3 regions of the Lysinimonas soli genome follow, and region 3 is predicted to be linked to each of the others. Evidence: predicted binding sites of a transcription regulator. Region 3 holds the regulator's gene; each other region holds the start of a gene.
The links. Region 3 encodes LexA, which represses DNA repair genes until DNA is damaged. Its sites were predicted from a motif close to TCGAACANNTGTTCGA; they were not measured.

Region 1 (10,288 bases), 280 kb from region 3:
GTGCAGTGGATCAAGGGCAAACTGACGACGGTCTTCCCGGCGGCGACGGCTGCGACCTCCCCGGTCGCTCCCAAGCCGCATTGGGCCGGCTGAGCGGCGCGGGCATGCACGCGCTGATCCAGGCGATTATCCTCGGTGTCCTGACCGGCGGGGTCTACGCCCTCATGGCGAGCGGCCAGACGCTCATCTTCGGAATCATGAAGGTGGTGAATCTGGCGCAGGGCGCGCTGGTGGTCCTCGGGGCGTACCTGACCTACACCCTGTTCTCGCAACTGGGCATCGATCCGTTCCTCTCGGTGCTGATCACCACACCGCTCCTGTTCCTCGTCGGCGTCGCTGTGCAGTGGGCCCTCCTTCGGCCCCTGCACAGCGACGACGTCGCCCAGCTGTCCCTGCTCGTCACCTTCGCAGTCGCCCTGGGGATCGAGGGTGTCCTGTCGTTCGCATACGGGGCGACGCTGACCAACGTGCAACCGAGCTACGCCAACACCAGTTGGACGATCCTCGGCTACCAGGTGAGCCTGGTGCGCTTCGTGGCATTCGCACTGTCGCTCGTGATGCTCGGCGTGCTCTACCTGATCCTGCAGCGAACCAAGTTCGGCCGCTCCGTGCGGGCCACGGTCCAGAATCCGATGTCGGCACAGCTGCTCGGGGTCAATGCCCAGCGGGTGTCGGCCATCGGATTCGGGCTCGGCACTGCGACGGCGGCGGCCGCGGGATCGGTGTTCGGCATGTTGAACTCATTCAATCCTGGAAGCCACTACGACCTGATCAGCCGCCTTCTCACGATCGTCGTGCTCGGCGGTCTCGGCAGCATCGGAGGCTCCGTCATCGCTGCCCTCGTCATGGGTGTGGCGTCCTCGGTGGTCTCGGCCCTCGCCTCGCCGATCTGGTCGGACTTCAGCTTCTTCATCGTGCTGCTGCTGGTGCTTCTCCTGCGGCCACGTGGGCTGTTCGGCGTGCGCACCCGAGGTGCGCTGTGAGGGGCGGGATCACGCGGGCGGGCCTGCTCCGCGCCGGTGTGTTCTTCCTCCTGTTGGCCGCGATCCCCCTCCTGGGAGCGCCCGGGTGGGTTCTGAGCACCCTGATCTTCACGATCATGTATGCCGGGCTCGCGAGTTCGTGGAATCTGGTCGGAGGCTACGCCGGATACCCCTCGCTCGGCCACGTCGCCTTCTTCGGGATCGGGGCGTACGCGATCGGCATCCTGTTCTCGAAGGACGTCTACGGCGGATACCTCCCCTTCCTGGTGCTTCCGCTGATCGGACTCGCGGTCGGTCTCGTCGCGGTCCCGATCGGATGGGTCTCGATGCGCACGCGTGCCGATGTCTTCGCGATCGTCACCATCACCATCCTGTTCATCGCGCAGACTCTCGCGTTCAACCTCAAGGGCGTGACCGGCGGCGCGCAGGGCGCGAGCGTGGCGCCGCCCCCGTTCGGAGTCGACACCTTCGACTGGCCGTTCTACTTCGCGATGCTGATCCTGCTAGCCGTCGCGATGGGGGTGTCGTTCTACTTCCGCAACTCGAAGATCGGCCTCTCGCTCGCCACCGTCCGCGCCGACGAGGACAAGGCGCACGGCGTGGGCGTTCGCGTCACCGCCGTCAAGCTCATCTCGTTCGGCGTCAGTGCCGGCCTGGTGGCGATGGCCGGAGGCATCTGGGCGTACTACGTCGGCTTCATCTACCCGCAGTTCGCGATCGACCCGTTGATCACGATCGGGATGGTGCTGATGACCTTCCTGGGCGGACGCGCGACGCTCTGGGGTCCGGTGCTCGGGGCTTTCATCCTGATCCCGGTGCAGGAGTACTTCGCGCAGGCGTTCGGGGCGAGCGAGCTCTACCTGATCGCCTACGCGGCCGTCTTCCTGATCATCATCCTGTTCCTGCCCCGCGGGATCCTGCCTACGATCACGCAACGGATGCGCAGCCGCAGAGCCCGGCGGACCGCCGACGGGACCGCCGACGGCGCCGGCTCACCCTCCGAACAGACGACACCTCGAGAGGCGACGGTCAACCGATGAGCGAGGCACTCCTGGTCGTGCACGAACTGACGAAGACCTTCGGCGGCGTGACGGCCGTCGACCGCTGCTCCTTCGAAGTGCAGCCAGGCACGATCACGGCTCTGATCGGACCGAACGGTTCGGGCAAGACGACGGTGTTCAACATCATCACCGGCTATCTCAAGGCCGACTCGGGCGCGATCCGCTTCCGCGGCGACCCGATCGCCCGGCCGCGGCCGGCCCAGCTGTACCGTCGCGGGCTTTCCCGTACCTTCCAGCAGGCCCGGATCTTTCCCGATCTCAGCGTCGAAGAAAACCTGGTCGTCGCGGCGGGGTACTCCTGGCGGCAGCTCTTCGGCCGACGAGTGTCGGAGAGTGACCGTGAACGGGCATCGACCATGCTCCAGGAGTTCCGGCTCGAGTCACTCGCCCACCTGCAGGCGAGCGAGCTGTCGTACGGGCAGCGCAAGCTGCTCGAGTTCGCCTCGGTGCTGATGAGCGACCCGAAACTGGTCCTGCTCGACGAACCCACCGCCGGAGTGAACCCCGTCATGATCGACACGATGGAGCAGCACATCCGTCAACGGCACGCCGACGGCGTGACCTTCCTCGTCGTCGAGCACGACATGCAACTGGTGATGAGATTGTGCGATCCCGTGATCGTGCTCGACCAGGGGGCCCCGATCGCGTTCGGCACCCCCGAGCACGTGCAGTCCGACCCTCGAGTGCTGGAGGCATACCTTGGCGCCTGACTCCCCGCCGCGCGAGCCGCTGCTGAGCCTGCAGGACGTCACCGCCGGCTACGGAGCCGGCCTGATCCTCAAGGGGGTCACACTGTCGGCGACCTCAGGCGAGATCGTCTGCCTCATCGGACCCAACGGCGCGGGCAAGTCGACCGTGCTCAAGACGATCAGCGGATTGCTCCACCACCGCGATGGGTCGATCCTGTTCGCCGGGGAGGACATCGGCCGCCTCAGTTCACGTCAGCGCCTCGATCGCGGAATCGTGCATGTTCCGCAGGAGCGCAGTCTCTTTCCGGCGATGTCGGTCTGGGAGAACGTGCTCATGGGCGCCTTCATCCTCAGCGATCAGGCCGTCATCCGGACGCGGATGGAGCAGGTCGCCGAGACCTTCCCGATCGTGGCACGCCGACGGCACGCGCAGGCAGGATCGCTCTCCGGCGGCGAGCAGAAGCAGGTCGAGCTGGCACGATCGCTGATGCTCGATCCGGCACTGATCCTGCTCGATGAACCGTCGATCGGCCTCGACCCCAAATCACGCACCTCGGTCTTCGCGAGCATCGCAGCGTTGGCGGACGAGGGGCGCACGGTACTGCTCGTCGAGCAGAACGCCAGGTCGGGGCTCGCCGTCGCCCACAAGGCTGCCGTTCTCGAAGCCGGTCGTGTCGCATTGACCGGCACCGGAGAGGCGCTGCTCGACGACCCGGAAGTCGCCCGGCTGTACCTTGGTGCCAGCGCTCGCGGACCGGCGAAGGCGGCCCGCTGACTACTCCCCCAGGTGGCCCTTGGAGTTCATCGCCCGCTCGGCCTCGCGCTTGTCCTGGCGCTCGCGCAGGGCCTGCCGCTTGTCGTACTCCCGCTTGCCCTTCGCCACGGCGATCTCGACCTTGGCTCGGCCGTCGACGAAGTAGATCTGCAGCGGGACGAGCGTGTAGCCGCCCTCTTTGGTCTTGTGGCTGATCTTGATGATCTGGGCCTTGTGCAGCAGCAACTTGCGCTTGCGGCGCGGGGAGTGGTTGTTCCAGGTCCCCTCGGTGTACTCGGGGATGTGCACCGAATCCAGCCAGGCCTCGTTGCCGTCGATGAAGGCATAGCCGTCGACGAGCGAGGCGCGGCCCTCTCGCAGCGACTTGACCTCGGTGCCGGTCAGCACCAGGCCGGCCTCGTAGGTGTCCTCGATGGTGAAGTCGTGCCGGGCGCGACGATTCGTCGCGACGACCGCGTTCCCGCGCTCCTTCTTCGGCATGTGACCCACCTCCTGGCTCGATTGCAGCCTGTCAGTGTATCCGAATCGGGCTAGACCTTCAGATACCGCCGGATGGCGACGCTCGCCGACAGGGCGGCCAGCAGCATCCCGACCCCCACGAGGATCGGCGCGACGAGGAGCGCGTCGGTCAGCGTGACGAACGCCGTGTTGGCGATCGTCTGCTGCAGGTACCCCTGCACGAAGAACTGCACGATGGCGACGATCGCGCCGGCGGCCAGCACCGATCCGATCAGAGCGGCCAGCATGCCCTCGAGGATGAACGGGGTCTCGATGAAGCGATTCGAGGCGCCGACCAGTCGCATGATGCCCAGCTCGCGGCGTCGCGAGAAGGCGCTCAACCGGATGGTCGTCGAGATGAGCAGCACGGCGGCGACGAGCATGAGGCCGGCGATCCCGATTGCCGTGTAGCTCGCCGCGTTCATGATCGAGAAGATCGGATCGAGCAGGGTGCGCTGGTCCTCCACCTGCTCCACGCCGGGCATCGCCTTGACCTGATCGATGACGATCTCGGCCTGACCCGGATTCTTCATGTTGACGCGGAACGTCTGCGACAGATACTCGGGCGTCACCAGGTCGGCGAAGGAGGTTCCCGCGAACTGCTTCTTGAAGTTCTCGTACGCCTGCTGGTGGTTCTCGAAGTCGACGTGCTTGATGTACGGCTTGAGCGTGGTGCCGTCGAGCTGCGCCTTGACCGCCGCGATCTGGTCGGCGCTCGCCTCGGTCGCGTTGCAGGAGGGCTCGACCGACACATCCGTGCAGAAGTACACGGCCACCTGGGCCCGGTCGTACCAGTAGCCCTTCATCTGGTTGATCTGGAACTGCAGCAGGATCGCGGCGCCGAAGAAGGTCAGGGAGATGAAGGTGACGAGGATCACCGAGATGACCATCGAGAGGTTGCGGCGGAATCCCTGCCCCACCTCGCCGAGGATGAGCCCGAGTCTCATGCGCGGCGTCCCGGTTCGTTGAGGGCGGGCGGTGGGGCGTTGAGAGCCGGCGGGGTCTCGGGCTGCTCGTCGCGGGCCTCGACGGGGGTGACGGATGCCGGCGCGGCGGCGGGGGCGGCAGGTGTCGGCGCGACTGCGGGAGCCGCCGCGGCGGCAGGCGGCGTGTCGCGCTTGGGCACGGGAACCCACGAGGGGGTGGAGGTCGGATGGCCGGATTCCGGCGCGAGGCGCGGGGCGGGTGCGACGGTCCGCGGAGCCACCGGAATCTCGATCGAGTCGGTGCCGGCCGCGGGCTCGAACGGGCTGGCGGCGGGCTCGACCTTGGTCTCGGGGGCCGGCGGCCGGGCGGTCGCCAGAGACGTCCGGCTGCCGAGGCCGCCGGTCATGTCGAACTTCTGCACCGGGATCGCCTGGGTCTGGTATCCGCCCGCCCGCTCGTCGCGGACGACCTGGCCGCTGATCAGTTCGATCACGCGACGCTTCATCTGATCGACGATGCCGGAGTCGTGGGTCGCCATGATCACGGTGGTCCCGTTCGCGTTGATCGTCGACAACAGGCTCATGATGCCGGCACTCGTCGCCGGGTCGAGGTTCCCGGTCGGCTCGTCGGCCAGCAGGATGGCGGGCTTGTTGACGATGGCCCGGGCGATCGCGACGCGCTGCTGCTCACCGCCGGACAGCTCGTGCGGATACCGACCCTGTTTTCCGCCGAGTCCGACCATCTTGAGCACGTCGGGCACGGCCTCTTGAATGAAGCCCTTGCTCTTGCCGATCACCTGGAGCGTGAACGCGACGTTGTCGAACACGGTCTTCTGCGGCAGCAGCCGGAAGTCCTGGAAGACCACCCCGAGGCTGCGCCGGAAGTACGGGACCTTGCGGCTCGGGAGCGTGTTGAGCTCCTGACCGAGCACGTGGATCTTGCCCTTGGAGGGTCGCTCCTCTTTGAGCACCAACCGCAGGAAGCTCGACTTGCCCGAGCCCGAGGCTCCGACGAGGAAGACGAACTCCCCTTTGAGGATTTCGAGGTCGACGCTGTTGAGGGCGGGACGGCTGGTCCCGGAGTACATCTTGCTGACCTGGTCGAAGCGAATCATCGTGTTACAGGCTAGGCACCGTGCGATGAGAGGCCGGTTGCGACACTCTCCGCCCCGAGACTCCCAGAAACGTCAACCCGCACGGGGGACGGCCGGACCTCCCGTCTACGCTGATCGCATGACCGAGTGGAACACCGCCGAGTTGACCCGCCTGCACGATGTCGTGGAGATCCTGATCACACCGGCTCCCTCCGGCGGCGCGGAACACCCCGGCAGGTTGGTCTGGGTGCTCGAGATCGACGGCCGCGTGTTCGTCCGCTCGTGGAAGGGCCCGAATGCCGTCTGGTATCGAGACGCGCTGCGGACGCATCGCGCTCACATCGCGGGGGGCGAGATCGACGTGGCGGTGGCGCTGCAGGATTCGCACGACGTCGATGAGCTGGTCGATGCGGCATTCTTGGCGAAGTACCCGCCGGAGTACGCCGTTCAGATGAACCTGCCGTTGGCGCGAGGCACGACTCTCGAGCTCTTTCCCATCCGCTGAGACGCGATGCACTCGTGCCCCCTTTCGCCCTTTGGCGGATGGGCAGCAGCTGGGCCTGAGCAGATGAGCAGCGTCAGCCGGTGAGCAGTCGCCGGGCGACGACACTGTTCGGCGGCGCCGGAATCGGTCTCTGACTCGGATCCGCCGACCGCGGCGGCACGATCGAGTAGTCCCCACGGCTGCGGTTGACCTTCCACCCGTTGTTGTGCACGAGGAGATGGTGAAAGCGACACAGGAGCACGCCGTCGGCGATGTCGGTGCGGCCGTGATCTCGGTGCCATTCCTCGATGTGATGAGCCTCGCACCAGGCCGGTGGTCGATCGCACTCGGGAAACCGGCATCCCCCGTCGCGGGCAGCCAGCCCGATGCGCTGGCGCCGTGTGAAGCGTCGCTGCTCCCGCCCGACATTCACGACCTGGCCGTCACTGTCGAAGAGCACCGGCACGACACCGCCTTCGCAGACGTGCCGCTCGACCGTGTCGATGCCGATCAGGGCTGCCTGGCCCTCGATCGCCCCGACACCGGAGCGACGACGAAGGTCACGTTCTGCGATGAGCACCTGCACCGCGGGCTGTCGAGCGCCGACCACGGTTGCCGGATCAGCCGCCACGCCGATCCGGAGCAGTTCCACGATCGCATCGAGACCGATCTGCTCGGTGGTTCGGGGATCGCGAAGCAGCTCCTCGGCGTGCGCCGCCGCGGTCGGGTCGACGAAGCGCGGCCCACCGCGGCGAGGTGACGTTGCGGCGTCGAACGCGGCCGCCACCGTCGCGGCTGACTCCGGATCGAGAAGGCCGGTGAGCCGGGTCATGCCATCCGACTGCCGGGACAGCCGAAGGTAGCGCTGCTCGCGCAGACGCTCTTCGCGATCGGCGACACGGTGCTCATCGAGTTCTGCGGCGAGCTCGCGCGCTCGCGCCGCCAGCTGCTCGACAGTGAGCACCTCGGTCTGAACGAGCAGCTCACGCGCCGCATCGGCGACCTTCTCGACCGGAACCCCGTCCAACGCCCCCAACCCCGCCTGGATCGCGCCGGCCGCGTCAACCGAGAGGGCGCCCTCGGTCACGGCCACCCCCACCGCTCCGAGCGGCGACTCCTCGGACATCAGAGCCCCGACCCGCACCATGACGTGCGCTTCTCTCGCGGTCGATCCGGTGAGTCGCTGCACGAGCTTCTCGGGCGTGCGCGCTCCGAGCTTCTGGGCGAGGCCCTCATAGCCGAGGTCTCGGCGCGATCGGTAGGCGAGCTCTGCGGCGAGAACGGCGGCAGAGGCATCCACTCGCCGGCGCACCTCGGCAACCGCACGCTGGGCTTGCATCAGATCGCTATCGGAGAGCGCCCGCGCCGTACTCACCGAGAACTCATGAAATGCGGGAGCGGACATGCGTCCATTCTCCCAAGTTTCGAAGATATGTACTAGTACAAGATCTTCGCGGAAGTCGCCTTGTGGAGGAGAGGACGACGGGAGGACGGGAGAGGAGGAAGAAGGACGGGAGGGAGAGGAAGAGAGAAAGAGAGCAGAGGAGGAGGAGCGGCCTGTGGGCGAGAGGCACGCGGACGATGAGGAGGCAATGCGGACAGGAGCAAGCACGGCCGACCGGGCGCGTCCGCCGCATGAGGGGGCACGACGCCCCACCCGCCTACTCCTCGATGTCGCGCTTGCGCCAGCGGATGCCCGCGTTGATGAAGCCGTCCAGATCGCCGTCGAACACGGCCGTCGGGTTGTTGACCTCGTAGTCGGTGCGCAGGTCCTTGACCATCTGGTAGGGCGCGAGCACGTAGCTTCGCATCTGGTCGCCCCAGCTCGCCGTGATGGTGCCGGCCAGTTCCTTCTTGGTGGCGGCCTCCGCCTCCTTCTGCAGGATCAGGAGGCGGGACTGCAGAACGCGAAGGGCCGCGGCGCGGTTCTGGATCTGCGACTTCTCGTTCTGCATCGAGACGACGGTTCCGGTCGGGAGGTGGGTGATGCGCACCGCGGAGTCGGTCGTGTTGACGGATTGCCCGCCCGGTCCGCTCGAGCGGAAGACGTCGACGCGGATGTCGGATTCCGGGATCTCGATCGACTCGGTCTCCTCCATCAGCGGGATGACCTCGACGGCCGCGAAGCTCGTCTGGCGCTTGCCCGCCGCGCCGAACGGCGACATGCGCACCAGGCGGTGCGTTCCGGCCTCGACGCTCAGCGTGCCGAACGCGTGCGGGGCATCCACCTCGAAGGTCGCGCTCTTGATGCCGGCCTCTTCGGCGTAGCTGATGTCCATCACGGTGACGGGGTACTTGTGCTTCTCGGCCCAGCGCAGGTACATGCGCAGCAGCATCTCGGCGAAGTCGGCGGCATCCACTCCCCCGGCTCCCGCCCGGATCGTCACGACCGCCGGCCGGTTGTCGTACTCGCCGTTCAGCAGCGTGGTGACCTCGAGTTCGCCGAGGTTCTTCTGCAGTGAGACGAGCTCGGCCTTGGCCTCTTCGGCGCTCTCGGCGTCGTCGCCCTCGTTGGCCATCTGGATGAGCACCTCGAGGTCGTCGAGCCGGCGCTGCAGGCTCTCGATCCTCGCCAGCTCGGTCTGCCGGTGGCTGAGCGCGCTGGTCACCTTCTGCGCGGCCTCAGGGTCGTCCCAGAGGTCGGGGGCGCCGGCCTGCGCGCTGAGCTCGGCGATCTCGGCCTCGAGCTTGTCGACGCCCACGACGCTGCGGATGTCGGAGAAGGTCTGTCGCAGGGTCGCGATCTGGTCGCTGAGGTCGAGATCGATCATGGCGGGAGCGAGTCTACCGGCGCCCCGGAGATGTCACCGGCGGCCGGCACGACCGCCGACCGAGCGCGGCGGCGGAGCACGGCCCGGCGGAGCGGGCGGGGTAACGTTTCACGAGCCATGAGTACCGCCGCCGAGACACCCTTTCGCTGGCGGTCCGTCGCCCTCGCCGCCCTGCTGCCCACCGTGCTGTTCTCGATCGGCGAGGGAGCCGTCATCCCGGTGATCCCGGTCGTGGCCGGCAACGTCGGGGCGACGCTCGCGATCGCGGGGTTCGTCTCGGGCATGCTCGTGGTCGGCGAGCTGATCGGCGACATCCCGAGCGGTGCGGTCATCGCCCGGATCGGCGAACGCACGGCCATGATCGCGGCCTCGGGCCTCTCGGTGCTCGGGCTGTTCACCGCCCTGCTCGCGCCGAACCCGTGGGTGCTGGCCCTCGGCATCCTCGTCGTCGGAATCGCGACGGCGGTGTTCGCACTCGCGCGGCACGCGTTCATGACGAGCTTCGTTCCCCAGCGGTATCGGGCACGGGCGCTGTCGACGCTCGGCGGGACCTTCCGCTTCGGCTACCTGGTCGGCCCGTTCCTGGGCGCGGCCATCATCCAGCTCACGGGTTCGGCGGCGAGCGCGTTCTGGATCCACGTCGCCTGCTGCCTCGCCGCGGCGGTCGTGCTGATCGTGCTGGCCGACCCCGAGAAGACCTTCGGTGCCACCGCCGATCGCGCGTCGGCCGGGCGCCACGAGACGGCGGGCGAGCGCGAGGTCGGCGACGAGGCGCACGGGCTGTTTCGCACGATCCGCGCCTACCGGAAGGTGCTGCTCACCCTCGGCCTCGGCTCGACGATGGTCGCGGCGCTCCGCGCCTCGCGCCAGGTGCTGTTGCCGCTCTGGGCCGTCAGCATCGGCCTGCACGAGACGCAGACCTCGATCATCATCGGCATCGCGGGCGCCGTCGACTTCTCATTGTTCTTCGCCGGCGGGTGGATCATGGATCGCTTCGGCCGGCTGTG
Region 2 (10,288 bases), 780 kb from region 3:
GGAAGGTGCGCAGGTCGAGCAGTGCCGAGTCCTTGCGCTGCAGGACGAGCTGCCGCCAGATGAAGAAGCCGAGCGTTACGAGCCCGACGGCGATGGCAATCCACGGCCGGACGGCCACCTCACCGACCGCGGCTGCGCCGATCTGGCTGAGCCCGAAGACGAGGGCGGAGAACGCGAGAGCGGACAAGACGACGGACAGGGTGTCCAGCGGGACGTTGCGGGTCTCCGACACGTTCGGCACCCGACGCATCCCGATGACGAGCATCGTGAGCCCGATCGGCAACATCACCCAGAACAGCCCCTGCCACGGCAGCACCTGGATGAGCGCACCCGAGACGATGGGGCCGACGGCGGGTGCCAACGACATGACGATCGAGACTCGTCCCATTACTCGCCCGCGCTTCTCCATGGGGATGGTGGTCATCACCGTCGTCATCATGAGGGGCATCATGATCGCGGTGCCGACGGCCTGGACCACGCGTCCAGCGACCAACACCTCGAACATCGGCGACAACGCGGCGATGAGCGTGCCGGCGACGAAGCTTGACATCGCGATGGTGAAGACCGTGCGGGTGCGCAGACGCTGCATCAGCCACCCGGTGATCGGGATGACGACCGCCATCGTGAGCGCGAACGCCGTCGTCAGCCACTGCCCCTTGGTCGCATCGATGTGAAGCGACTCCTGGATGCGCGGCAGCGCCACGGCCATCATGGTCTCGTTCAGGAACACGACGAAGACGGCCGCGAGCAGGAGCCGAAGGGCGGTGCGGTTGCGAGGTGCGAGGTCGTCTACCGGCTGGCCTGCGGTCTGCTGGGCGGGGGCCGGGGCGGCATCCGTCTCGGTACGTGCGATGGTGTCGGTCATGTCCTTCTCCCTCGGCTGCGCGCTGCATAAAATGAAGTGGCCTGCTTCACAAAATAAAGCACACTGCAATTAATGAAGTCAAGTGCTAATCTGAGGTTCATGACGAACCAGCACTACGACCAGTTCTGCGGGCTGGCGCGCGCGGCCGAGATCGTCGGCCAGCGTTGGACGCTTCTGATCCTGCGCGATCTGAGCGTGGGTCCCCGGCGCTACACGGAGCTGGTAGCCGGACTGCCCGGCATCCCGACGAACACCCTGGCTTCTCGACTCAAGGAACTCGAGGACGAGGGAATCGTCGAGCGGACGGCGCCGAGCGGAGCGGAGCGCTCGATCGTCTACGCGCTCACGCCGCGCGGCGAGGAGCTCCGCCCGGCGCTCGACGCCCTCTCCCGGTGGGGCGCAGGTGGAATGCGTATGCCCCGTGACGGCGAGATCGTCACCACGGCATCCATCACCGCGGCGCTGCGGGTGGCCGCGGGCGACGGCGTCGTGCCGAGAGAATGGGACTCGACGTACGAAGTGCACGTCGGCGAGGTGACGGCGCACGTGATCATGCGCGACGGCGTCATCGTGGTCGGTTCGGGTCCGGTCGAGAACCCGCAGCTGGTCATCACGGCGGGTCCGCAGATTCGCGACGTGCTGGCGGGCGAGCTGGATGCGGCGACCGCGATCGCGACGGGCGCCGTGCAAATCGAGGGCGACCCCGCGCTGTTCGAACGGTTCGCCGACACGCTACGCGTCCCGTTCAGCGTCAACGTGCCCGCCATCGCCTGATCCGGGCGTCCCGGGCGTCCCGGGCGTCCCAGGCAGCGCAGCAGGGATGGGCGATTGGTCGGATGAGGCCGCCCCGATTTCTCGTTGGGGGTCCGTCTCAGGAGCGGAGGCTCCTCAGCCCGGTGCGGATCTCGCTGACCATGATCTCGGGCTGTTCGAAGGCCGCGAAGTGCCCGCCCTTGTCGGCCTCACCGTAGTGGATCAGCTCGCGGTAGGTGTCGTCGATCCAGCTTCGGGGCAGGCGGGGGATGTCGGCGGGGAACACCGTCACCGCGACCGGGAGCGACAGCTTCGGGCCGGCCATGCTGCTCCCTTTGTTCTCCCAGTAGATGCGGGCGGACGACGCGGCGCTGTTGGTGAACCAGTAGGTCGAGATCGCGTCCAGGATCTCGTCGGTCGTGAGGGTGTCCTCGGCGAGGCCGTGATTGTCTGTCTTGGACTGGAACTTGTCGTAGATCCAGGCGGCCTGGCCGGCCGGCGAGTCCGCCAGAGCGATTCCGATGGTCTCCGGCTTCGTTCCCTGAAGGTGATTGGCTCCCCCCAGCTCGCCGGCGTAGAGCGCGAGGCCGTCCACGGCGCGACGCTCTTCGGGCGACAGCGTCTCGGGGATCTGCTCGGGGAAGGCGTACGGGCTGTTCAGGTGGATTCCGAGCAGGCCGTCGGGCCGCATCGCCCCGAGAACGGTGGTGACGACGGAGCCCCAGTCACCGCCGTGGGCGGCCCACTTCTCGTAACCCAGTCGCCTCATGAGCTCCACCCAGACGGTCGCGATCCGGGTCACGTTCCAGCCGGTCTCGGTCGGTTTGCCGGAGAAGCCGAATCCCGGGAGCGACGGGACGACGACGTCGAAGGAGTCCTCGGCGTCTCCGCCGAAGGCGACCGGGTCGGTGAGCGGCCCGATCAGCTTCAGGAACTCCACGATCGACCCAGGCCACCCGTGCGTCAGGATGAGCGGCATCGCATTCGGATTCCGGGACCTGACATGGATGAAGTGGATGTCGACTCCGTCGATCCGCGTCAGGAACTGCGGGAAGCGGTTGAGCTCCGACTCGAATCGGCGCCAGTCGTATTCGCGCTCCCAGTAGCCGATGAGCGCCTCGGCGTTCTCCCGACGGACGCCCTGCGACCAGTCGGTGACCGTCTCCCGATCCGGCCAGCGAGTTCTCGCCAGTCGCAGCTTCAGGTCGTCGATCTCGGAGTCCGGGATCGCGACGGTGAAGGGGCGGATCAGGGGGGAGGCTTCGGGCGCGGATGCGGTCATGGTCGTGTTCTCCTGAGCAGTGAAAGTGCAACGATCGATTGCACAGTCGTGTGCAATGCACACAGCTGTGCAATCTACTTCATTGCACACTGTTGTGCAATGATCTAGTCATGCCGATCGAATCCGCCCGGGCGCGCTCCATGAACGAGACACGCGATCGCATCCTCGATGTGGCGCTCGAGGTCCTGGGGCAGAACCGTGACGCAGGGATGGGCGACATCGCCGCCGCCGCGGGCGTCGTCCGCCGTACCGTCTACGGGCACTTCCCGGCCCGGGCCGACCTCGTGCGATCGCTCACGCAACGTGCGGTCGACGAGATCGCCGCCGTGCTCACCGAGGTCGACACCCCCGAGGGTGCAGCCGATGCGGCGTGGGTCGATTTCGTCCGCCGGCTGTGGCCGTTGACTCGTCGCTACCGGGTCATCCTGGCGTTGCGGCGCGGCGAGTACGGCCGAGAGATCCACGCTCTGCTCGGCCCGGTCGACACGACCCTCGCCGACCTCGTGCGACGGGGTCAGGACAGCGGCGTGTTCGGGCGGCACCTGCCCGCGGAGGTCCTCAGCCAAGTCGCTTTTGCCGCGGTCTTCTCCATCGCCGACAACGACCTCTCGAGCGGGAGTCTCGGCGCTCGGGCAGCTGCCATGACGAGTCTGCTCATGCTGGGGGTCCCCGAGGCGCGCGCCACGACTCTGGTGGAGGGCCGACCGTGACGTTGGGACGCTGACGTACGGACACTGACCTTCGGACACTGACGTTCGGACACCGAGGCTCGGCCTTGGGGTGAGGCACGGCGAGGACCTGCTGGGCTGCGAGGGTGTCGCCCGAGGGTTCCATGGGGTCGGGCTGTTCTTGTCGCGCGCCGCTACGACGACAGGAACCCGCCGTCGACCGGGATCGCGGCGCCCTGGACGTAGCTGGCCAGGTCGCTCGAGAGGAAGAGCACGACCTTGGCCACGTCATCCGGGTACCCCCAACGGCGGTTGGCGAGGCGCTGCTGAAAGGCGTACCCGGTCTGGGCGAGCTTGAAGCTCAGCCGCAGCACGGCGTTGCGCACGAGGGCCTGGGTGCCGGGGGTCGTGATCGCGCCGGGGATGACCACGTTGGTACGGAACCCCTTGCTGCCGTAGTCGCGCGCGAGCGAGCGGGTCAGCGCGAGCACTCCGGCTTTGCTGATCGAGTAGTGCACCATGTCCTCTTTGAACGGGAGGATCGCCTCGACCGAGGAGGTGTTGACGATGACGCCGCCGCGTGAGCCACGCCGTTCGATGAATCGCTGGCACATCCAGAACGTCGCGTTGAGGTTGATGTCGAGCGTGCGGCGCAGGTAGGCCTCGTCGACTTCGAGAAAGTCCCTCATCGGGTAGATCCCCGCGTTGTTGACGAGCACGTCGGGCAGTTCGTCCCGTTCGAAGTGCCGCCAGAGGGTGTCGATGTTGAGCTTGTGCTCCAGGTCGACCACCTGCAGCTCGTGTTCGGTGCCGGTCAGGGTGGCGAGGGTCGCGTCGAGGCCCCGGCTGTCGGAGTCGACCATCACCAGCCTGGCGCCCGCCTCGTCGAACCGGGCGCAGATCGCCCGTCCGATTCCCGAGCCGGCGCCGGTGACCATGACCTTCTTGCCCGTGAACAGGAGTTGATCGATCAAGGGTGTCTGTCTGCGAACCATCAGATGCCCACGACGCAACTCATCTGGAGACTCCCGCTCATATCGAGGATGCCGAACTCGAGGTCGATGCTAGGTCGCGGTGGGTGGCGGGCGAGAGGGTCTTTGGTCGCGTCTGGTCGCGTCGATGGTCGCATCGATGGTCGCGGCGCTGGTCGCGGCGCTCGGATGAGCGCGATCATGGGGCGAGCCCGGTCAGGCGCCTGAGGTCACGCGCACCCTCGTGAGCCTTGAGCTGAGCCCCGTCGTCCGGATACTGGGTGCATGCGAAAGATCGTCGTCATCTCCATGATCAGTCTGGACGGCGTGCTGCAGGCGCCCGGCGCCCCGGACGAGGACCCCTCGGGCGGTTTCGAGTACGGCGGGTGGAGCGCCCCCTACGGCGACGACGCGTTCAACGAGCTGTTCGCGCCGCTGATGGAGCCGAGCGACCTGCTGCTCGGCCGCAAGACCTTCGACATCTTCGCCGGCTACTGGCCCCAGCACGCCGACAACTGGCCCGGCATCAACGAGGTCACGAAGAACGTCGTGTCGCGCACCACGACGGCGCGATCGGCGCGATCGGCGTGGTCGGCGCGATCAGTGCGTGTGATCGCGTGGTCGCGCGGTTGTTAGAGGCGCGTCGCGACGTAGACCGTGTTGGATGACGTGCCGCCGGTGAGCGGGTTGTCGAAATCGACGACGTGCGCCTCAACCCGAGCGAACGCGGAGCCCGCGATCGCGACGAACTCGTCGTCGGGGGGATCGTCCGACCAGAGGGCGAACACGCCCTCGTCCGCGAGGTGCCGGGTCAGCGCTCGCAGCCCGGATGGGGTGTACAGGTCTGCGTGACTGGGGTCGAGCTGGTGGCGTGGGGAGTGATCCACGTCGAGCAGGATCGCGTCGTAGCGGATGTCGGACGGTTCGGGTGCGCGTCGCATGACGGCGAAGAAGTCGTCCAGCACGAGGCGCGTTCGCGGGTCGCCGGTGAGCGACTCGGAGACGGGCAGCAGGCCACGCTCGTGCCAGTCGATGACGGCCGGCATCGTGTCGATCACCGTCATCACGCTCACTCGCGGGTCGCGCAGGGCGGCGATCGCCGTGTAGCCGAGTCCGAGGCCCCCGACCAGGACCTGCAGATGGTCGCCCCGGACTGCCGCGAGGCCGAGGCGGGCCAGCTCCTCCTCCGCCACGGTGAACAGGCTCGACATCAGGAACTCGTCGCCCAGCTTCACTTCGAAGATCTCGACGCCGAGCGACGCGTCGGTGCGCCGCCGCAGTGTGAGGTCGCCCATGGGGGTGGGCTGCCAGTCCAGCTCTTCGAATCGCGCGCTCACCGGCTGCAACTTGTCATGCCCCCACGGTAGGCCGGATGCCTGCCGCCGACGACCAGTTTCTGGCGCGGTGGTGCGTGGCGGCCCTGGTCAGGCGTGCTGCGGCGAGCCAGCGTGACGTGGCGAGCCGACGTTGAGCGGTGACCGCACAGGTGCTCAGTTCGTGCCGGCGCGCCCGCGACGGTAGACGGCGTTCTTCGGGATCAACGGGTGCGCCTCGCGATGCAGCCCGTCGCCGGGCGGCGGCTCGAAGCGATAGTCGCCGCCGAGCCGTCGGATGCGCCAGCCATTGTTGTGCACGAGGAGATGATGATGGCGGCACAAGAGGATCCCGTTGCTCACGTCGGTGGCTCCGTGATTTCGCTGCCACTCTTCGATGTGGTGGGCTTCGGTCCACGACGGTGGCCGGTCGCAGCCGCCGACCGCGCATCCGCCCCAGATCGCCGCGAGAGCGGTGCGCTGAGCGTCGGAGAAGGTGCGGCGGCTTCGTCCGAGCCGGAGCGCCGACCCTGCGACGTCGAACTCGATCGCGAGAAAACCGTCGGCGCACGCGAGGCGCTCGACCGTGGCGATGGAGACGGCCTCGGTCTGACCCTCGATCCGCCCCGCGCCGGCACCCCGGGCCAGGTCGGAGGCGGTGACGTGCACGCGCACCGCGGGCTTGCGGGTGCCGAAGACACGGCCGGAGTCTGCGCACGCGGCGATCCGGACCATCTCGACCAGGGCATCCACTGCCAGCTGTTCGGTGGTGCGCTCGTCGCGGATCACGGCGTCGGCACGTGCTGCAACCTCCGGGTCGACGAAGCGCGGCCCGCCGCGGCGCGGCGAGGTCACGGCATCGACGGCGTCGGTGACGAGAGCCGCCGATTCCGGGTCGAGGAGGCCGACCAGCCGCGTCATGCCGTCGGGCTGGCGAGTCAATCGCAGGAAGCGCTTGTCGCGCAGCGCCGCCTCGCGATCGATGATGCCCGCCTCATCGAGTTCGTCGCGCAGCTCGCGAGCCTGTCGGGCGACCTTCTCGGGCGGCAGGGAGGCCGCGGATTCCAGCAGCGAGTGGGCGGCATCCGCGAGGTCGTCGGCCGCGACGGTGGGGGAGGGCGCGCCGAGCCCGGTCTGAATGGCGGCGGCCGCTCCGATCGAGAGGGAGCCGGTGGTGACGTGGGTGGCGACCTCGCCGAGCCAGGGCGCCGGGTCGCTCATCATGGTGCCAACGGCGGTGATCGCGCGGGCCTCGGTGCCCGAGGTGCCGGTGAGCTGCGACACCAGCGCGTCGGCCGTGCGCGCTCCCGCCCGCTGCGCGAGTCCGTCGTAGCCGAGCTCGAGGGTGGACCGCGCGGCCACCACACCTGCCAACATTGCCAGCCCGGCATCCACCTCGCGGCGCGCCTGCGCCCACGCCCGCATCACCTCGATGAGTTCGAGATCGTCGGCGCGCGCGATGCCCTCGAGGGCGGGAACCTCGAGGGAGACGGTCGCGGTGATGGTCACGAGATCATTCTCCCAGAGAGAGAACAAAGATTCTAGAGGTTACGCCATAGTAGTGGATAAGTATAGAAGAAATATTCTATGAAGGAATCGAGACGAGCCACCATCGGTAGCGTCATCCACATGAATGCCCTGCCCGCAGCCCCGAGCGCCGAACCGCTGCAGGTCGTGGCCGCGGTCCTCATCCGCGATGCCGCGGTCCTGGCCTGCCGCCGTCGCCCCGGCACGTCGGCGGCAGGCCTCTGGGAGTTCCCCGGCGGCAAGGTCGAAGCCGCCGAGTCGCCCGAGCAGGCGCTGCGCCGCGAGCTTCGCGAGGAGCTCGGCATCGACGTCGACGTGCTCGAGCTGATGCATCGCGAAACCACTCGCGTGGGCGAGCTGGATGTCGATCTCGCCTGCTACGCGTGCAGCACCGTTGCGCTGGGTCCGATCGCGAGCACCGACCACGACCGAGTCGTGTGGCATCCGCTGGACCGACTCGACGAGCTGAACTGGGCCCTGCCGGACCTCCCCACGGTCACCCTGCTGAGCCGGCTGATGTGATGGTCGGCGGGCAGCGCGCCTCGAACGCTTGAACACTCGAACACTCGAACACTCGAACACTCGAACGCTCAAGCGCTCAAGCGCTCAAGCGCGGGCGCCCACCCGCCCCAGCTCGTCGAGACGGGCGACGATCTCGTCATCCAGGCGGATGTCGCCCGCGGCCACGTTCTCGACCAGGTGATCGAGGTTGCTGGTCCCGGTGATCAGCAGGATGCCGGGCGCGTGCTGCAACAGCCAGGCGAGCCCGATCTGGGCGGGCGTCGAGCCGAGGGCGGCCGCGGCATCCTGCACCACCCGCTGATCCGCCACCTTCGCGAATCCGTCGAACGCCGAGCCGAGAGGGAAGTACGGCACCCACGCGATGCCCTCGCGCGCGCAGAGCCCGAGCAGATCCTCGTGCTCGCGGTTGAGCAGGTTGTAGTAGTTCTGCACGCAGACGATCGCCGCCGGCAGCGCCTGCTGCAGCTGGTCGAGCCGGACGTTGCTGAGCCCGATCCCGTCGAGCTTGCCCTCGTCGCGCAGGGTGATGAGCTCGGCGAGCTGGTCGTCGAGGTCGACGATCTGGTCGCCTGTGGCGATGATGCCCGGCGCGTTGTCGGTTCGGCGCAGGTTGACGACACCGAGGCGGTCGACCCCCAGTTGCGCGAGGTTGCTCTCGACCTGCGCGCGCAGTTCCGCGGGCTTCTGGGCGGGCACGAGTCGCGCGCTCGCCTCGTCGTCGACCGCGCCGATCTTGGTGGCGAGCACGATGTCATCGCGGTCGGCGTAGGGAACGAGCGCCTCCCGCAGCCGCCGGTTCGCCTCGCCGTCGCCGTAGAAGCTAGCGGTGTCGAAGTGGGTGATCCCCAGGTCCACCGCGTGGCGCACGATCGCGATCGCGTCGTCGGCGGGGATGGCGGGCCGCCCGCCCCGCTCGGCCAGCTGCATGACGCCGAAGCCGATGCGCGCCACGGGGGTGCCCGCGAGCGTCCAGGTGCCGCCGGGCCGGGGGATCGTGGTGTCGGTCATGCGCGTCTTCTCTCTGCCATACTCTTCAAAAGCGGAGGTTCCTCCGCATCTCGACGATAGCAGAAACGGAGGTGCCTCCGCATGGCCCGAGTGGATGCCGAGCGCAACCGCGAGCGCATCCTCGAGATCGCGACGCGCGCCTTCACGACCGGCGACGGTTCGGCACCGGTCCCGCTCGAGGCGATCGCCCGCGACGCCGGGGTCGGCATCGGCACCCTGTACCGGCACTTTCCGACCCGCGACGCCCTCGTGCAGGCGGTGCATGCGACCGAGCTCGCCGCCCTGCTGGCGAAGGCCGACGAGCTGCTGGCGCGGCACGAACCCGACCGCGCCCTGCGACTCTGGATGGACGACTACGCCGCGTTCGTCGCCGGCAAACGCGGCATGGCCGAGAGCCTGCGCGCCCTGACGCAATCCGGCGCGGTGTCACCGATGGACACGCGAGCCCGGGTGACGAGCACGATCGGGCAGCTGCTGGATGCGGGCATCCGGGCGGGCACGCTGCGCGACGACGTGCGGGCCGAGGATGTCGCGGCGAGCCTGGTCGGCACCTTCCTCTCGCTCGACCGCTCGGCGCCGACCGCCGAACGCGATGCCCAGGCGACGCGGATGCTCGACCTGCTGTTCGACGGCATCCGCGTGCGCGGCTAGCCGGGCGCCAGCGCAGACCCGACCTCCTCGCGGTACTGCGGCGCTAAGCGCAGATCGACGTCGCGCTCTTCACTCCGGTCAGCCCCAGTCCACGCACATGGACGCCGCTTCGCTAGAACCACACCGCCACACCGCCGTGATGGGAGCAGGTGCCCTGCCGATGCGCCGAGTAAGAGAGGGAGCCATCCTTGCACTGAGCGGTCGCCCCGCCATGGTCGGCGGGTGCCGCGGGTGCCGCGGGTGCGGCGGGTGCCGCAGGCGCAGCCGGCGGCGCGACCGGTGGCGGCGAGAGGTAGAGCACCACGGTCGAACCCGCGTAGAGGGGCGTCCCCGCCGCCGGGCTCTCTCGGCTCACCGTCCATCCCGTCCAGTCGGCCGGAGCCGGCTGGCCATCGGCGGTCTGCAGGGTGACGGCGAATCCCGCCGCTTGAAGCGCGGCTTGAGCGGTCGCGGCGGCGGAGGTCGAAAAGTCGGTCAGCTGCGCGATGACCGGTGTGGGTGTGGGGGTGGGTGTGGGAGTCGGCGTGGGACTGGCCGTCTCAGGCTCGCTCGTCTCGCTGCTGGCCGGCGCTGAACTGCGGGTGTCGCTCGCCGACTCTGTGCTCGGGCTGTGCGGGACGATCGCACCTCCGACGATCAGAAGCACCACCGACGCGGCGATGACGAGAGCGCGGATGCCCGACGACGCCGGGATGTTCAGCCAGGTTCGACGCTTGGTTGCGACGGCG
Region 3 (10,288 bases):
CAGCCAGCGCCGCGCGCTCGAGGACGCGGTCAAGGTGAAGGTCATCGACCGCACGGCCGTGATCCTCGACATCTTCAGCCAGCACGCCAAGAGCCGAGAGGGCAAGGCCCAGGTCGAACTCGCCCAGCTCGAGTACCTGCTCCCGCGACTGCGCGGATGGGGCGAGTCGATGTCGCGTCAGGCCGGCGGTCAGGTGGGCGCGGGCAACGGCATGGGCAGCCGCGGTCCCGGTGAGACGAAGATCGAACTGGACCGCCGCCGCATCCACACCCGCATGGCCCGTCTGCGCAAGCAGATCAAGGGGTTCGCGCCGGCCCGCGATGCGAAACGCGCGAACCGCGATCGCTTCGAGGTGCCCAGCGTCGCCATCGTCGGCTACACCAATGCCGGAAAGTCGAGCCTGCTCAACCGGCTCACCCGGGCCGGGGTGCTCGTCGAGAACGCTCTGTTCGCGACCCTTGACCCGACGGTGCGACGCACCCGCACCCCCGACGGTCGGGTCTACACGCTCTCGGACACCGTGGGGTTCGTGCGCAACCTGCCGCACCAACTGGTCGAGGCGTTCCGCTCGACGCTCGAAGAGCTCGGCAACTCGGATGTCATCGTGCACGTCGTCGATGGCGCCCACCCCGATCCGGCCGCCCAGCTGGCCACGGTGCGCGACGTGATCGGCGAGGTCGGGGCGCGTGATCTGCCGGAGATCGTCGTCTTCAACAAGAGCGACCTCGTGGATGACGACCAGCGCCTGCTGCTGCGCGGGCTCGAACCGAACGCCGTGTTCGTCTCGGCGCGCAGTGGTGAGGGCATCGACGAGTTGCTGGCCCGCATCGCGGACGAGCTGCCGCATCCGGATGTCGAACTCGAGATGCTGGTTCCGTTCGATCGCGGCGACCTGGTCGCGCTCGCTCACGCCCGGGCACGCGTGACCGACACGAGCTATGACGAGCGAGGCACTCGGCTCACCGTGATGGCCACCGAGCGCGTGGCGGAGCAGCTCAAGGCGGCACTGGGGGCGGCGAAGGTCTGATCTGCCTGACCCGTCCACCGGCCCCGCCCGGTGAACCGGTCGCCTCGTCGCCGTCGGCAATATGACCGCCGGGCGGCTACGCTGTCCTGAGCGCCGCGATCGGCGGCGCGGTGCGACAGCCGAGCCCGGCACCCGCTCCAGGAAGCAGCCGTGCGTTCGCGCGGCGCTCACGGACGGTTGAGGCGGAGAGCTCGTGGCGGCATTCGGGATCGGAGACGATTCGCTCGATGCCGCGCCCCCGGCGGCTGACGCGATCGCCGACGGCCCCACCTTCTCCTTCGAGCTCTATCCGCCGCGCAACGACGCCGCCGCGGCCGCCTTGCAGGTCTCGCTCGGTCCCCTCGTCGCCGCCGGCCCGGAGTTCATCTCGGTGACGTACGGCGCCAACGGCTCCTCGCGCGGGGTCTCGCTCGACGTGCTGCGGCACCTGCTGCGCAACACGGATGTCAAGCCCATGGCGCACCTCACCTGCGTCGGCTCGTCCTATGCCGAGGCGTCCCGGCTGATCCGCGAGTTCCTGGATGCCGGGGTCACCAGCTTCCTCGCCCTGCGGGGCGACCCGCCAGCCGGGGTCGAGGAGGGCGACGTCTTCCTCGGCGACCTGCGCAGCGCGGGAGAGCTGGTTCAGCTCATCCACCGGGTCCAGGCCGAGCGCGTGCCGTTCGTCCAGGTGCCCATACCGGGGTTCCCCGGCGCGCGGCGGCTGGCCAGCGGCGAGAAGGTGACGATCGCGGTCGCGGCGTTCCCGAACGGGCATCCGCGATCACGCTCGATCGAGCAGGATCTCGACACTCTGCTCGCCAAGGAGGCCGCCGGGGCCAACCTGGCGATCTCGCAGTTGTTCTTCGAGGCGGACGAGTTCCTCGGCTTCGTCGATCGCGCGCGCGCCGCCGGCGTGACCATGCGCATCCTGCCGGGGATCATGCCCGTGCTGAGCGCAGCGCGCCTGCACCGTATCGTTGAACTCAGCGGGGAGACCCTCCCCGCCATGCTTCTGCGCGATCTGGAGGCGGCCGACGATCCGGCCACCGTCGGGATCGAGCACGCCAGCCGCCTTGCCGCCCGTCTGCTCGACGGGGGCGCTTCCGGACTCCACCTGTACACCTTCAACCGCCACGAGGCCCCGCTCGCCGTTCTCGGCGCCGTGGGCCTGCTCGATCCAGCAAGGACCCCCGCATGACGATCTCCCCCTTCCCGACCGGCACGATCCTGGGCTACCCGCGCATCGGTCCCCGTCGCGAGCTCAAGCGCGCCGTCGAGGCCTTCTGGGCGGGCAAGACCACCGCCGAGCAGCTGGAGGCGACCGCCGCGGGTCTGCGCGCCGCCACGCGCGACCGCCTGGCCGCTCTCGGGCTCGGCAAGACCGACTCGTCGATCCCCGAGTCGTTCTCGTACTACGACCAGATGCTCGACGCGGCCGTGACCGTGGGCGCCGTGCCGAGCCGCTTCGCCGACCTCGTCGACGGCGACGGTGCGCTCGACCTGGCCGACGTCTTCACGCTGGCGCGGGGGGAGGGCGACCGCGCCCCGCTCGAGATGACCAAGTGGTTCGACTCCAACTACCACTACCTGGTGCCCGAGATCGGGCCCGACACCGCGTTCCACCTCGCGAGCGAGCGCCTCGTGCGCGAGGTCGAGGAGGCCAGGGCCGACGGCTTCACGACCCGTCCGGTCATCGTCGGCCCCGTCACGTTCCTGCTGCTGAGCAAGGCCGCCGAGTCGGCGCCGGAGGGCTTCCGCCCGCTGTCGAAGCTCGAGGAGCTGCTTCCCGTCTACGCCGAGCTGCTGCAGAAGCTCGCCGCGGCCGGAGCGGAATGGGTTCAGCTCGACGAGCCCGCGCTCGTCAGCGAGTCGGTTCCTGCTGCACGCGGCGAGGTGCTCGCAGCGGCGCAGACGGCGTACGAGGCCCTCGGCGGGGAACGCCCGCTCGGCATCCTGGTCGCGGCGCCCTACGGCTCGCTCGACGACGCCCTGCCCGTGCTGGAGGCCGCGCCGATCGACGCGATCGCCCTCGACCTGGTGAAGGGCGCGGTCCCGACCGCTCCCGCCACCGACAAGGTGCTCGTGGGCGGTGTGATCGACGGTCACAACATCTGGCGCGGCGACCTCGCCGCAGCCTTCGACAAGCTCGAGGCCCTGCGTCTGGTGAGCCCCAACGTCGCGGTCGGCACCTCGACGAGCCTGTTCCACACGCCGCACACGGTCGCCGACGAGCCCGGGCTCCCGGCGCAGCTGAAGAGCTGGCTCGCCTTCGCCGACGAGAAGGTGGCCCAGGTCGCGGTGCTCGCGCGCGGTCTGCGCGACGGCCGCGCCGCGATCCAGAGCGAGTTGGATGCCGCATCCGCCGCTCTCGAAGACCGTCGCCACGCTCCCGGCGTGCGCGACGGAGCCGTGCGGGAGCGCGCGGCGAAGCTCGACGAGAGCGCCTTCCACCGGAGCCCGTATCCCGTCCGCGAGGCCGCTCAGGAGGCGGCGCTCCACCTGCCCGCGCTCACGACGACGACGATCGGCTCCTTCCCGCAGACCGGCGAGATCCGCGCCGCTCGTGCACGTTTCGCGAAGGGCGAGATCGATCAGGCCGCCTACGAGGGCTTCCTCGAGCAGGAGATCCGTGACGTGGTCGAGCTGCAGGAGCGCATCGGACTCGACGTGCTCGTGCACGGCGAACCCGAGCGCAACGACATGGTGCAGTACTTCGCCGAGAACCTCGACGGGTTCGCCGTCACCCAGAACGGCTGGGTGCAGTCGTACGGTTCGCGCGCGACCCGCCCGTCGATCCTCTGGGGTGACGTCTCACGGCCCGCCCCGATCACGGTGCGCTGGTCGACCTTCACCCAGAGCCTGACCGACAAGCCCGTCAAGGGCATGCTGACCGGGCCCGTCACGATCCTGGCCTGGTCGTTCGTGCGCGACGACCAGCCGCTCGGCGAGACCGCGAACCAGGTGGCACTGGCCCTGCGCGACGAGATCTCCGACCTGCAGGCCGCGGGCATCGGCATCATCCAGGTCGACGAGCCGGCGCTGCGCGAGCTCCTGCCGCTCAAGACCCGCGATCAGGCCGCCTACCTGGACTGGTCGGTGAAGTCGTTCCGGCTCGCGACCTCGGGGGTGAAGGACGCGACGCAGATCCACACCCACCTCTGCTACTCGGAGTTCGGCGTGGTGCTCGACGCGATCGACGGTCTGGATGCCGACGTCACCTCGATCGAGTCCGCCCGCTCGAAGATGGAGGTCGTTCCCGAGCTCGAGCGCAGCCACTTCGGCCGCGGCATCGGACCGGGCGTCTACGACATCCACTCGCCGCGCGTTCCGAGCGTCGACGAGGTCACCGAACTGCTCGACATCGCCCTCGCGTCGATCCCGGAACGGCAGGTCTGGGTCAACCCGGACTGCGGGCTGAAGACCCGCGGCTACGCCGAGACCGTCGCCTCGCTCGAGAACATGCTCGCGGCCACCCGCGCCGAGCGCGCCAAGCTCTCGGTGAGCCAGTAGCCCTCATCCCGTGACCCGAGGCGGTCGCACCCCGTTGCCCGGCGACGTGCCGTGACGACGGGGTGCGACCTCTCGGCGCGGGGCCGCCGTGCGGTCGGTAACGTCGAGGAATGCCGTTCACCCCGAGCCATGTGGCAGCCGCCATACCGCTGCTGCGGACTCCGTTGCTGCCCGCCGCGCTTGTCGTTGGCACGACGGCGCCCGACATCCCCTACTACGTTCCGTTGTTCGTGCCACGGGCGTTGTCACACAGCCTGCTTGGTCTGGTGTCGGTCGACCTGGTTCTCGGGGTCATCGGTGCGCTGCTGTGGTGGTTCCTGCTGCGGGAGCCGATCATCGACCTCCTGCCACGAAGCATCGGCCGTCGAATCCCGTTCCAGCAGCGAACGGCATGGCGTCCACCGGGATGGGGCTGGCCTCTGACCGTCGCGGTTCTCCTGCTCTCGGTGCTGGTCGGCGCTGCCACCCATCTGATCTGGGATTCGTTCACGCACCCGGGCTGGCTCGTCGACCACGTGAACGTTTTGCGCGTTCGCGTCGGCCCGCTGCCCGTGGCGAAATGGTTGCAGCACGTCAGCTCGGTCGGCGGACTTGGTGTGGTCGGCGTGTGGGCGATCGTCATGCTGCGTCGCGCCTCACCGGATCCCGCTCGCCCGACCCGCCTGCGCTCCGCCGTTCGCGTCCTGGCCCAGTCAGCGGTCGTCGTGGCTGGACTCGCCGCCGGACTTGTCACCTGGGTCCACGGGATCATGGGCGGAGACGCCCCGTTCGACCCGAACCTGGTCTTTCTCGTTGCGCGCCTGACCATCGGGGTGGCGGGGGCCGCGGTGGGCGTGCTCGTTCTCTTCTGGTTCTCGGCGCGGGCCCGCGGCCTCACGGCGGGCACCGGGCTGGGACAGGGCAAGCGCACAGCGGAGCGACCTACCCTGGGGGCATGAAGCTTGCGGTGCACGAGACGGGAACCGGTCCGCGAACCGCGCTGCTCATCCACGGGATCATGTCCGACCACCGCGCGTGGCACCGGGTGACCGACGAGCTGGTCGCCAAGGGATTCCGGGTGATCGCCGTCGACCTCGCCGGCCACGGCGGCAGTCCGCGCGCCCCGCGGTATTCGCCGTCGAAATGGGCGGACGATGTCGTCGAGACGGTGTCGCCGCTGCTGACCACGCGCCCGGACGTCGTGATGGGGCACTCGCTCGGCGGCCTCGTGGCCAGTCTCGTGGCCGACCGTCTCGCGCCCCGGGCGGCGATCTACGTCGACCCGGCCTTCGCGTTCCCGCGCGGCATCCGGGGCCTCGCGATGAAGCTCGTGTTCGCCCTCGCCCCGCGCCCGCGCCGGTCCGCTCTGGTGCGATGGAATCCCAAGTGGGAGGCCGCCGACGTCGACATCGAGCTGGCGACCCTCGCCGACTGGGACAAGCGCACCGTCCTCGGCATGGCCGACACCCGTCTACTCGTACCGCCGGTGCGCGTGGTGATGCCGAGCCTCGTCGTGCTCGCCGAGAAGAGCCTGCTGGTGTCGGATGCCGTGGCGACCCGGCTGCGTCACCTCGGCATGACGGTCGAGACGGTGTCCGGCGCCGGCCACACCGTGTTCCGCGACGAGCACGTGCGGTTCATGGCGGTCGTGGAGCGCTGGCTCGACGAGCAGTCGTCGCGTCGGCTCGAGGCGCTCTCGGCCGTCTAGCTCAGACCGAGCGCAGCACCGCGACGACTCTTCCGAGCACCTCGGCGTCGTCGCCCATGATCGGTTCGAAGGCCGAGTTGCGGGGCAGCAGCCAGGTGTGGCCGTCGCGCTGACGCAGCACCTTGACGGTCGCCTCGCCGTCGAGCATGGCGGCGACGATCTCGCCGTTCTCGGCCGTCTTCTGCTGGCGCACGACCACCCAGTCGCCATCGCAGATCGCCGCGTCGATCATCGACTCGCCGATCACCTTGAGCATGAAGAGGTCGCCCTTGCCGACGAGCTGGCGGGGGAGCGGGAACACCTCGTCGATCTGCTGCTCGGCCGTGATCGGGATGCCCGCGGCGATGCGGCCCACCAGAGGCACCATCGCGGCATCCGCCACCGAGGGACCGGCGTTGTCGGCGTCCGGCGTCTCGAGTTCGATCAGCACTTCGAGCGCCCGGGGGCGGTTGGGGTCACGGCGCAGGTAGCCGCTGAGCTCGAGCTGGTTGAGTTGATGGGTCACGCTCGAGAGCGACGCGAGACCGACGGCGTCGCCGATCTCGCGCATGCTCGGCGGGTAGCCCCGCGACGAGACCGAGCGCTGGATGACCTCGAGGATCGCCAACTGCTTGTCGCTCAGGCTGGTGCGCCTGCGGGTGGTCGCGCGCTCCGGTGAAGCCGGTCGCCCGGCGGTCTCGTCGCTCATCGTCTGCTCCCTCGGTTCGCGCCCGTCGAGTCGGCGTGCGGCGGATGTCGGTGGTCGGTGGTCGAATCGTCCCCGACGATCGAAACTGTATCCGCTTCGGCTGGATGCGGCAAACATCTGTTCGAGTGTGTCGTGACATTGTCGGCGAATGACCGACGACGGGCTTGAACATATGTTCGATCGAAGGTATGTTCGGAACACAGGTTCGCATCTGAGCCTCCGGCCGAGGCCCGGATGCGCAACCTGTCCAAGTTTCGCCCGCACGGCACCGTGCACCACGTGGAGGAGTCGACATGAGCGCCATGAGTTACCACAGCGGCTACACCGTCCCGCGTCTGCGCATCACCCGGCGCGGGCGCGTCGTAGTGGCGATCATGATCGCTCTCCTTCTCGCGGTGACAGCGGCGGCATTCGGGGTGGGCGCGTTCGGCGCGGCCGCGGGCACGCAGAGCGGCTCGGCGACCTTCCAGTACGTGAGCGTCGAGCCCGGCGAGTCGCTGTGGCAGCTCGCCGTGTCGATCGCGCCGCACGCCGATCCGCGCGATGTGGTCGCCGAGATCGTCGATCTCAACAACCTGTCGACCGCCGAGGTGCAGCCGGGGCAACGCCTCGCCATCCCCTCGAAGTACAACAGCTAACGACTACCGGCCAAGGCGCAGTCTTGGCTCGAATGCCCGTCGCTCCAGGTGGCCGCCGACCCCCCTCGGCGTCCACCTGGAGCAGTGCGGATGCTCGGTAGGATCGGGCGGTGGCCTCGCTCTCCGACCTTCCGATCCGCGACGACCTGCGAGGGCAGCACCCGTACGGCGCGCCGCAGCAACCGGTGCGCTACGCCCTGAACGTGAACGAGAACACGCACCCGATCCCCGAGGGGGTCGCGCGGCACATCGTGGAGTCGCTCGCCCGCGCGGTGCTGACCGTGAACCGCTATCCGGATCGCGAGTTCACCGAGCTCCGCGAGGAGCTCGCCCGCTACCTGGGACACGAGATGACGCCCGAGCAGATCTGGGCGGCGAACGGGTCGAACGAGATCATCCAGCAGACGCTGCAGGCCTTCGGAGGGCCGGGGCGCAGCGTGCTGGGGTTCCCGCCCAGCTACTCGATGCATCCGATCATCGCCGCAGGCACGGGCACCCGATGGCTGATGGCCGAGCGCGATGCCGACTACGCGATCTCGCCCGAGACCGCCGTCGCCGCGATCGAGGCGCAGCGCCCCGACCTCGTCTTCTTCTGCGCACCCAACAACCCGACCGGTACGCCGGTGGCGCTCGAGACGATCGAGGCCGCGTACGAGGCGAGCGACGGCATCGTCTTCGTCGATGAGGCCTACGCCGAGTTCATGCCGGCGGGTGCACCCAGCGCGCTGACCCTGCTGCCCGGTCGCGAACGCCTGCTCGTCTCCCGCACCATGAGCAAGGCGTTCGCGTTCGCGGGGGCCCGGCTCGGGTATCTGGCAGCGGATCCCGCCGTCACCGATGCCCTGCGCCTGGTGCGGCTGCCGTATCACCTGTCCGCATTCACCCAGGCGGCATCGGTCGCGGCGCTGCAGCACGCGCCCGAGATGCTGGCCATGGTCGACGACATCGCCGGCCAGCGCGACCGTTTGCTGGCCGAGCTGCCGAAGCTCGGCTTCCGCGCCTTCGACAGCTGGGCGAACTTCGTGCTGTTCGACGGGGTCGACGACCCGCACGCGACCTTCCTCGCCCTGCTGGAGCGCGACATCCTGATCCGCGATGTCGGCCTGCCCGGGGCGCTGCGCGTGACCGCGGGAACCGCGGCCGAGACGAGCTACTTCCTCGAGGCGCTGGCCGAGTTGGGACCCGGCGGCGCGCACTGAAGCTGCCGGTAGTCTTGGCACATGGCACCTAGGACTGCGGCGCTGACGCGCGAGACGAGCGAGTCGAGCATCGACCTCGCGATCGACCTCGACGGCGTGGGCAGGTCCGAGATCCACACGACCGTCCCGTTCTTCGACCACCTCCTCACCGCCTTCGCCAAGCACTCGCTGGTCGACCTGACCGTCCGGGCCCAGGGTGATACCGAGATCGACGTGCACCACACCGTCGAAGACACCGGCATCGTGCTGGGCACGGCCATCAAGCAGGCGCTGGGCGACAAGGCGGGCATCGCGCGATTCGGCGACGCGCTCGTCCCGCTCGACGAGGCCCTCGCGCAGGCGGTCGTCGACATCTCGGGACGGCCGTACCTGGTGCACTCCGGCGAGCCCGCGGGCTTCGAATACCACCTCATCGGCGGCCACTTCACGGGATCGATGGTGCGCCACGTGCTCGAGGCGATCACATTCCACTCCGGCCTGACCGTGCACCTGACCTTGCTCGCCGGTCGCGATCCGCATCACATCGCCGAGGCGCAGTTCAAGGCGCTCGCCCGCGCGTTCCGTCAGGCCGTGGCGCTCGACTCGCGGGTCGACGGCGTTCCGTCGACGAAGGGCGCGCTCTGAGATGAGTGCGGTCGATCCCACCGTGGTCGTGCTCGACTACGGCTCGGGCAACGTGCACTCGGCAGCCAAGGCGCTCGAGGCGGCGGGAGCCCGGGTCGAGGTCACGGCGGATCGTGCCAAGGTCGGCGCGGCTGACGGTCTCGTCGTGCCCGGAGTCGGCGCCTTCGCGGCGGTGATGGCCGGGCTCGCGGCGGTTCGCGGCGGTGAGCTGATCGAGCGGCGGTTGGCGGGCGGCCGCCCCGTGCTGGGAATCTGCGTCGGTATGCAGGTGCTGTTCGAGCGCGGAATCGAACGTGGCACCGACACCGAGGGCCTCGGCGAGTGGCCGGGGCTTGTGGACGAACTCGACGCTCCGGTGCTTCCGCACATGGGCTGGAACACGGTGGAGGCTCCCGACGACTCGGTGCTGTTCGAGGGGATCGCCGACGAGCGCTTCTACTTCGTGCACTCCTACGCGGCGCGCAGCTGGACGCTGGATCCGATCGGGGCCTTCGCCCACCCGAAGGTCACCTGGGCCCGCCACGGCGACCGCTTCGTGGCGGCGGCCGAGAACGGGCCCCTGTCGGCCACCCAGTTCCACCCCGAGAAGTCGGGCGAGCCGGGCATCCGCCTGCTCGGCAACTGGCTCACGACCCTGTGACCCCGACCCGCTGACCCCTGGCCCGTTGCGCGCCGCGCGTTCGCATCCATCGACCTGCGAGAGACCATGACCGACACCCGCACCACCGCCCTGACCCTCCTTCCCGCCGTGGATGTCGCCGACGGCCAGGCCGTGCGCCTCACCCAAGGCGAGGCGGGCAGCGAGACGAGCTACGGCGAGCCGATCGACGCGGCCGCCGCCTGGATCGAGCAGGGCGCCGAGTGGATCCACCTCGTCGACCTCGACGCCGCCTTCGGTCGCGGCGACAACCGTGCCGTGATCAAGGGCGTCAT

Region 1: a site for LexA is predicted at 7,935-7,950, ahead of ACFPJ4_RS02520 (HNH endonuclease signature motif containing protein). Genes of this name have one in related genera too.
Region 2: a site for LexA is predicted at 7,425-7,440, ahead of ACFPJ4_RS00220 (HNH endonuclease signature motif containing protein). Genes of this name have one in related genera too.

The regions. Positions count from the first base shown of each region.
Region 1 covers NZ_JBHSMG010000001.1:523,184-533,471, reverse strand. The annotation lists gene ACFPJ4_RS02565 (amino acid ABC transporter substrate-binding protein) at 1-93, shown strand, start outside; gene ACFPJ4_RS02560 (branched-chain amino acid ABC transporter permease) at 105-983, shown strand; gene ACFPJ4_RS02555 (branched-chain amino acid ABC transporter permease) at 980-2,023, shown strand; gene ACFPJ4_RS02550 (ABC transporter ATP-binding protein) at 2,020-2,754, shown strand; gene ACFPJ4_RS02545 (ABC transporter ATP-binding protein) at 2,744-3,508, shown strand; gene smpB (SsrA-binding protein SmpB) at 3,509-3,988, opposite strand; gene ftsX (permease-like cell division protein FtsX) at 4,039-4,953, opposite strand; gene ftsE (cell division ATP-binding protein FtsE) at 4,950-6,047, opposite strand; gene ACFPJ4_RS02525 (DUF2255 family protein) at 6,166-6,531, shown strand; gene ACFPJ4_RS02520 (HNH endonuclease signature motif containing protein) at 6,605-7,915, opposite strand; gene prfB (peptide chain release factor 2) at 8,172-9,281, opposite strand; gene ACFPJ4_RS02510 (MFS transporter) at 9,399-10,288, shown strand, end outside.
Region 2 covers NZ_JBHSMG010000001.1:30,130-40,417, forward strand. The annotation lists gene ACFPJ4_RS00185 (DHA2 family efflux MFS transporter permease subunit) at 1-865, opposite strand, end outside; gene ACFPJ4_RS00190 (winged helix-turn-helix transcriptional regulator) at 965-1,639, shown strand; gene ACFPJ4_RS00195 (epoxide hydrolase family protein) at 1,737-2,900, opposite strand; gene ACFPJ4_RS00200 (TetR/AcrR family transcriptional regulator) at 3,011-3,610, shown strand; gene ACFPJ4_RS00205 (SDR family NAD(P)-dependent oxidoreductase) at 3,763-4,542, opposite strand; gene ACFPJ4_RS00210 (hypothetical protein) at 4,825-5,175, shown strand; gene ACFPJ4_RS00215 (spermidine synthase) at 5,172-5,876, opposite strand; gene ACFPJ4_RS00220 (HNH endonuclease signature motif containing protein) at 6,030-7,361, opposite strand; gene ACFPJ4_RS00225 ((deoxy)nucleoside triphosphate pyrophosphohydrolase) at 7,482-7,901, shown strand; gene ACFPJ4_RS00230 (aldo/keto reductase) at 7,986-8,909, opposite strand; gene ACFPJ4_RS00235 (TetR/AcrR family transcriptional regulator) at 8,991-9,560, shown strand; gene ACFPJ4_RS00240 (DUF3761 domain-containing protein) at 9,673-10,288, opposite strand, start outside.
Region 3 covers NZ_JBHSMG010000001.1:807,266-817,553, forward strand. The annotation lists gene hflX (GTPase HflX) at 1-1,027, shown strand, start outside; gene ACFPJ4_RS03890 (methylenetetrahydrofolate reductase) at 1,221-2,207, shown strand; gene metE (5-methyltetrahydropteroyltriglutamate--homocysteine S-methyltransferase) at 2,204-4,519, shown strand; gene ACFPJ4_RS03900 (DUF4184 family protein) at 4,630-5,457, shown strand; gene ACFPJ4_RS03905 (alpha/beta fold hydrolase) at 5,454-6,206, shown strand; gene lexA (transcriptional repressor LexA) at 6,208-6,894, opposite strand; gene ACFPJ4_RS03915 (LysM peptidoglycan-binding domain-containing protein) at 7,188-7,532, shown strand; gene ACFPJ4_RS03920 (histidinol-phosphate transaminase) at 7,643-8,731, shown strand; gene hisB (imidazoleglycerol-phosphate dehydratase HisB) at 8,753-9,355, shown strand; gene hisH (imidazole glycerol phosphate synthase subunit HisH) at 9,357-9,995, shown strand; gene priA (bifunctional 1-(5-phosphoribosyl)-5-((5-phosphoribosylamino)methylideneamino)imidazole-4-carboxamide isomerase/phosphoribosylanthranilate isomerase PriA) at 10,062-10,288, shown strand, end outside.